Regions from separate parts of the Arthrobacter sp. B055-34 genome, predicted to be linked through region 1. Evidence: riboswitches for the same ligand, from Rfam matches in the RefSeq annotation. Region 1 holds a riboswitch; the other holds the start of a gene.

Region 1 (3,396 bases):
GTCAGGGTAATACCTTTCGCCTTGCGCCGGACGATGAGCTGGGTCCCGACGGCCTTTTCCAGCTCGTTGATGGCCAGCGACATTCCCGCCTGCGACACATGACAGGCCTGTGCAGCGCCGCTGATGGAGCCGGATTCAGCGACGGCCACGTAGTACTGGATCTGACGCAAGGTGTACCGGAACATAAGGAAAGCCTATCCAGTTCCACCCGCTTCCACAGTTCCCCTGGCGGTTTTTTAGCAGGCTCCCCACGCTGTTTCCCCACCCTGGCTCAGCACCGCGCGTTATCCGGGCTTATGGTCCGGAGCCGCAGTCTGCGCCACGGCGTACCTGCCCACTTGCCACGGATCGATGGCCGGCACGGCAAGCTTGCTGTAGCCGGCAACGTTGCGGGACACCACGGTCAGGCAGTACCGGACGGCCGTGGCCGCGATCAGCGACTCCACGGCCGGAACATCCGGGCGGCTGGACATCGGCCCCCAGACCGTCGCGACCTTCAGGTCCACCGGCAGGATGAAGCCCTCAAAACGCTTGGTCAGCTCCGCAAGCCAGCGGCCGTCGTCGTTGTTTGACGCAGTTTCCTGCTGGGCATGCGCGGCACGCAGTTCCCCAACGGTCAGCGCGGAGATGAAGATGCGCAGGTGTCGGCGCTGCTGCAGGAAATCGACGACGGCGGCGTGCGGCTCCGCGCTACGCACCTCCGTCACCACATCCGTATCGAGCAGCAGGCCGGCTTGCTCCCTCACGAGCCCGTGTTGATCGGGTTGGCGGCGGCAGACCGAGCGGCGGCAGCGCGGCCGGTGCGGAGGAGGAAATCGACAAAATCCTTCCGGGCGGCTGCTACGTGCTCGTAGTCATTGAGGCTCATTACGCGCAGATCCTGGCGTGCAGGGGAAATACTGGTCATGAAAAACGGTGCCGGGCACCGGTCCTTTCGCGTGCTCTTGCCCGCACCATCTGCCAACGGCGAATGCAGGCCGCTTCGTCATCCGAACCACCCATAGAGCGTGGGGTTGGTATGCGGCCAAGTCGGAGCTTAGCGACCGCAGTTCCTGAAGCTGTTGAGAGTATGCCACGGGTTCGGCGTCGCGTCACGCACTGTTGTTCATGCTGTGTAACAGGACGAGAACCAGCGACTCGAAGCGACATTTAGCCCAATCCGGATGTTTACCTGTGGGCAATCGTTTGGCTATCTGCGTCCGTGACCATATAGTAGGAGTGCTTCACGAGATGTGACGGGCAACACAATCGGCTAGCCGGTGGTGTTGCCAAGGCTCCGACCGGTCACGCACCAACCCCATGTTCGTGGGTGGTTCGGATGACGAAGCGGCCTGCATATTCGCAGAACGACGAGGTTCTAAGGGGGACCCGTGCGGGCAAGAACTATCGAGAGAACGAAATGATGAATACATACTCAACAGAACACGACCGCAAGCACACCGACCAGGCCGCGAGCCTTCCGGACGAAAGCATCTTTGACGAATGGGTGGATGTCCGGATCCACATTGAAGCCCAGCTCAGCCTGGTGCAGTTCTGCCAGCAGGGCGTACAGAAGATGTTCTTCTCAGAGGACATCGACGCTGTGCAAAAGGCCGCCCTGGACTCCGACGGCACCGCCCAGTGGTGTGAGAAGTACGCGAAACTGCTCATTCCCAGCACCCGCAGCGGCGCTGGCAACCGATTCTTTTCGCTGGTGCGGATGGAAATGGACCCTGCGGACAGGTAACCGCCGCAGCACCGTCATAAATTGTCAGACCGGGCTGGTAGAAGTCAATTACGTCTATCAACAACCGCGGACGCCGGAAATCAGCTCAGGGATTCCGACGCCGGCGGCACCGTCAGCCCGGGAGGCCTTGTGTTCCTGCTTGAATCCGAATCAGCCGGCGCCGCACCGGAACTGGTCTTCACCGCCAGTGACCTGGTGGTCGCTGCCGGCTGCGAGTACCAGTTGCTGCGGAAGCTGGACGAGAAGCTGGGCCGCACACCCAAGGCCGTCTTCGCTCCGGACGAGATGCTGGAGCGGACGGCGGTGCTCGGCGATGTCCATGAGCACCGGGTGCTGCAGGAATTCAAGGACCGGTTCGGGGCCGGCGTGGTGGAGATTGCCGAAACCAGCGGCTACACCCGCCCGGAGCTGACTGCCAAGCACGCCGAATCCATTACCGCCCTGGAGGCCGGGGCTGATGTCGTGTTCCAGGCAGCGTTTTTTGACGGCAGCTTCCATGGCCGCTCGGATTTCCTCGTCAAGGAGAACGACGGCGGGACGTTGCGTTACGCGGTGTATGACACCAAGCTGGCCCGCCATGCCAAGGTGACCGCCCTGCTGCAGCTTGCCGCCTACGGCGACCAACTCGCCAAAGCCGGAATCACGCCCTCCCCCACGGTCACACTGGTGCTGGGTAACGGCGTGCGCAGCAACCACAGCCTGACGGACATCCTGCCCGCCTTCAAGGAGCGCCGGACCCGGTTCCTGGCCATCACCGGCCAGCACCGTGGGCAGCCGGATCCCGTGGCCTGGAATGACGAACGCTACACCGCCTGCGGCCGCTGCGATTACTGCTCCGAGCAGGTCAAACTGCACCGGGACCTGCTGCTGGTTTCACACATGAGCACCACGCGCCGGCGCCAGCTGATGGCAGACGGGATCCGCACCATCGATGACTTCGCCGCCATGCCGCTGCCGGCGGGCGAAGACTCCGGCGGAACGTTAGCCAGGCTGCGGGATCAGGCGCGCATGCAGACCGGCGTCCAAGAGCCGGACGGATCGGTCGAATTCACGGCCAAAGACGGTGAATCCCATAAGGTCTCCTACCGGGTGCTGGAGCAAAACGCGCTGGCCGCGCTCCCCCGCCCCAGTCAGGGTGACATTTTCTTCGACTTCGAGGGGGATCCGCTCTGGCAGGATGCCGCCGGCACGTGGGGCCTCGAGTACCTTTTCGGCGTGGTGGAGAACCCGGTCTCCCCGCAGGACAAGCCGCCGTTCCTGCCGTTCTGGGCGCACAACCGTGCGGAGGAAGGCCAAGCCCTGGCCAACTTCCTGGACTACGTCGCACAACGGCGCGAACGGTATCCAGACCTGCACATTTACCACTACGCCAACTACGAAAAGGCAGCCCTGCGCCGACTGTCGCTACAGCATGTCCTGGGCGAGGACGCCGTGGACGGGCTGCTGCGCGAAGGCGTGCTGGTTGACCTCTACGACACGGTGCGCAACAGCCTGCGGATCTCGGAGAACTCCTACAGCATCAAGAAGCTCGAGCCGCTGTACATGGGCGATAACCTGCGCAGCGGTGATGTGACGGATGCCGGGGCCTCGGTGGTGGCTTATGCCCACTATTGCGAGGCACGTGATGCCGGCCGGGCCGATGAGGCGGCGAAGATCCTCGCCGGAATCAG
Region 2 (3,396 bases), on a different contig from region 1:
CGCTGCGGCGAAATCCGCCGGATCATTGCTGTCGATGAACGTGGTCTCCACACCGAAGCGGCGCAGCGTGACGTCGAGCTGGGTGATCGTCCCGCCGTAGAGCTTGGACGAGGCCACAATGTGGTCCCCGGCTCCGGTCAGCGCGGCGAAGGTGATGAATTCGGCGGCCATGCCGGAGGAGGTAGCGACGGCGCCGATGCCGCCTTCGAGCGAGGCGATCCGCTCCTCGAATGCGGCCACCGTGGGGTTGCCGATCCGCGAGTAGATGTTGCCGTACTTCTGCAGCGCGAAGAGGTTGGCGGCGTCGTCGGTGTCCTTGAAGACGAAGGACGTGGACTGGTAGATCGGTACGGCGCGGGCACCGTGCTCGGCATCGGGAGTTCCACCCGCATGCAGGGCACGGGTGCGGAAGCCGAATGTGCGTTCAGCCATTAAAGAGTGGCTCCTTCGAAGTTGGTTTCGGGCAGCAGGTCCGTGTTCAGCTCGGTACCGTTCTTGCGGGCCAGGTCTGCCTCGAGTTCGCGGACGATCGGCAGGACGTTGCGGCCAAAGGCCTCGACCTCTTCCTGGAAATGCAGGTAGCAGGTCAGCATCAGGTTCACGCCGATCTTCTTGAACTCCACGATACGTTGGGCAATCTGCTCCGGCGTACCTATAAGTCCTGTCTTGAAGCCGTCGTTGTACTGGACCAGGTCCTCGTAGCTCGAATCGGCCCACATGCCCTTGCCGTCCTTGGTGGAAGCACCGGCTTCCTGGACTGCGGCGCGGAAACCTTCGACGGCGGGGCGGTGTGCCTTCTCCACGATTTCGCGCAGGGTGTCCTTGGCCTCGGTTTCGGTGTCGCGGGCGATGACGAAGCCGTTCAGCCCGAACTTCGGGGTGCGGCCGACGGCGGCTGCGGCGGCCGTGACGCCGGAGATGTTGTCCTCGAAGCCCGCCAGGTCCTTGCCGTTGGAGAAGTACCAGTCGGCGGTGCGGCCGGCGGCGGCCTGGGCGGCGGTGGAGTTGCCGCCGAAGAAGATCTCCGGGTGCGCCCGGCCCGGGACGTCCAGCGGCGCCGGGTTCAGGGTGAAGTTGTTGATGTTGTAGTACTTGCCGGCCTGCGAGTACTCCTGCTCGGTCCACAGGCCGCGCAGCACCCGGATGAACTCCTCGGTGCGGACGTAGCGCTCGTCATGCTCGAGCCACTCCAGGCCGAAGTTCACGAACTCGTCCTTGAGCCAGCCGGAGACAACGTTGACGGCAGCGCGGCCGCCGGAGAGGTGGTCCGCCGTGATGATGAACTTGGCCAGCACGCCGGGATGCCACATGCCCGGGTGGACAGCGGAGATGACCTTGAGCTTTTCGGTGGCGCCGAGCAGGGCCAGCGAGAAGCTGGTGGCCTCGTGCTGCTTGTCCGCGCCGTAGCTGGCGGCGTAGCGGGTCTGGGTCAGGGCGTACTCGAAGCCCGAGTTCTCGGCGATCCGGGCCAGCTTCTTGTTGTAGTCGAAGTCCCAGCTGGTGCGCTGTTCAATGGTGGAAACCACCAGGCCGCCGGAAACGTTCGGGACCCAATAGGCGAATTTCAGCGGGGTTTCGAGATCAGCGATCTGGCTGACCGAGGTGTTGGTGCTCATGGCGAATTCCTTCAAAGTCTGCGCCGCGGCGCGATGTGCGGGAATCCCGGGCAATGACGATCCGTCGGGCGCCAGGCCGGACAGCCTTGCGCCATCCGGATCAAAGATTGCTTGCGCTCTCTCCATCGCTTCTGGCGGTAGCACCTCTCCGGTGGAGTCCGGATGGTTGCTGCGGCGTCAATGAGCCAGATCTCTCGGCCGCTCGGGATGGTCCCGACTATTCTCGCAAGTGTTACCGGCGGCGACCAAGAATATTTAGCCGCATTGCGTTCTCCCGGGAGTTTGCCGAGTGCGCGGGATATCAACAATGTTTTCCACAACTGCGACGAGACTCTGGCCGTGGGACTGCATATCTGGACATCCTCTTGACTATGCAGAACGTGGATCCCATCGCAGAGTATGTGGCACGGTACGGGGGTACGCTCAAAGCCGCGGACTTGGCCAAGGCGGGCTTCGGGTCTTACCGCATCAAGGCAGCCATCGCGCATGGGGACATCGTTGCGCTGAGGAGGGGACTCGTTGGAACGCCAAATGCTGACCCGGTTCTCCGGACTGCGCTGATGCCGGGCGGGTTGCTCACTTGTGTCTCAGCTGCCAAAGAGCTCGGCTTATGGACCATTAAGGATCCGGGCCAAGTGCATGTGTGGACACACAACGGCCGGCACACCGGCCCCTTCGTCAAGCACCGCGGGCAGCTGTTGGGCGAGCGAGGCCCGGGCAATTACGTCTCAGTCCTCGACTGCGTCCTTCATGCCATTCGTTGCCGTCCCCGGCTGGAAGCACTGGTGATTGCAGAGTCGGCAGTGCGACGGAAAGCAGTATCCCGGGATCAACTGTTGGAACTCTTGCCAGGTAGGCGGAACGGTGTCCGGAGGGAAGTGGTTAGCAGCATTGGGGACGATGCCGATTCACCGCTTGAAGTCATTGCCCGGGATCTGTTCCGCACGGCAGGACTTCACGTAGAAACTCAGGTGCAGGTTCGAGGCGTTGGACGCGTGGACATGATTGTCGAGCGATGCCTCATCGTCGAACTGGACGGCTTCGACTTTCACTGGGACCGCGTTTCCTTTCGCAAAGACCGGAAGCGAAACAACGCCGCGGTCCTGAGCGGTTATCCGTCTTTGCGCTATCTGTTCGAGGACCTGGTATTCACGCCGGAGAAAGTCGTGGCCGAGGTGCAAGCGGCAGTTCGTCGAGTGGCCTGAGCCGAGTGATGCGCGAACGATGGATGCTCGAGCCCAAGTTCAAGCGTAACGGTCCATGTTTTGGAACCTGCTCAAGCTGTGACTAGGCATGATCCAGATACTTCCTTCAAAACATGGGCTCGAGCGGGGGCCCGGAGCCCGGTAGCCCAGCCTCGGGGCCGGGGCCGGGGCGTGGGGCCGGCTGCGGTGCCCCACCCCTCGGACCGGGGCTACCGCGCCTCGCAGATCTCCTTGATGTCCGCAATGCAGGGCTCATTCTGCAGGCTCGTGGTGTCGCCCAACGTGCTGCCCTCGAACAGCTGGGTCAGCAGACGCCGCATGATCTTGCCGGACCGGGTCTTGGGCACGTCCGGAACGAACACGATCTCGCGCGGCTTGGCGATCGGCCCGATCTGCGTCGCAACATGCGCTCGCAACTCGGCAGCAGCCGCAGCCTGCTCAACCGTCGGCTCGGCGGCCGTGGACGCAGCGATCAGCGACTTGTCTGCCGGCACCACAAACGCGGTTGCGGCGTGGCCGGTCTTCGCGTCAAACGTGGGGCATACGCCGGCCTCCACCACCGCCGGGTGCGAGAC

What was found. A riboswitch is a leader RNA that binds a small molecule or an ion and turns the genes downstream of it on or off. The one in region 1 is predicted to bind S-adenosylmethionine.
Region 2: another riboswitch for S-adenosylmethionine. It lies ahead of sfnG (dimethylsulfone monooxygenase SfnG); the one in region 1 lies ahead of AC5RWO_RS08110 (hypothetical protein).

What each region holds. Positions count from the first base shown of each region.
Region 1 covers NZ_JBNHFQ010000003.1:449,325-452,720, forward strand. Annotated here, with positions in the region: gene AC5RWO_RS08095 (LysR substrate-binding domain-containing protein) at 1-185, opposite strand, end outside; gene AC5RWO_RS08100 (PIN domain-containing protein) at 285-746, opposite strand; gene AC5RWO_RS08105 (hypothetical protein) at 743-868, opposite strand; SAM riboswitch class IV at 936-1,058, opposite strand; SAM riboswitch class IV at 1,222-1,389, shown strand; gene AC5RWO_RS08110 (hypothetical protein) at 1,400-1,726, shown strand; gene AC5RWO_RS08115 (TM0106 family RecB-like putative nuclease) at 1,856-3,396, shown strand, end outside.
Region 2 covers NZ_JBNHFQ010000015.1:44,322-47,717, forward strand. Annotated here, with positions in the region: gene AC5RWO_RS20485 (O-acetylhomoserine aminocarboxypropyltransferase/cysteine synthase family protein) at 1-432, opposite strand, end outside; gene sfnG (dimethylsulfone monooxygenase SfnG) at 432-1,616, opposite strand; SAM riboswitch class I at 1,736-1,830, opposite strand; gene AC5RWO_RS20495 (DUF559 domain-containing protein) at 2,495-2,821, shown strand; gene acs (acetate--CoA ligase) at 3,031-3,396, opposite strand, start outside.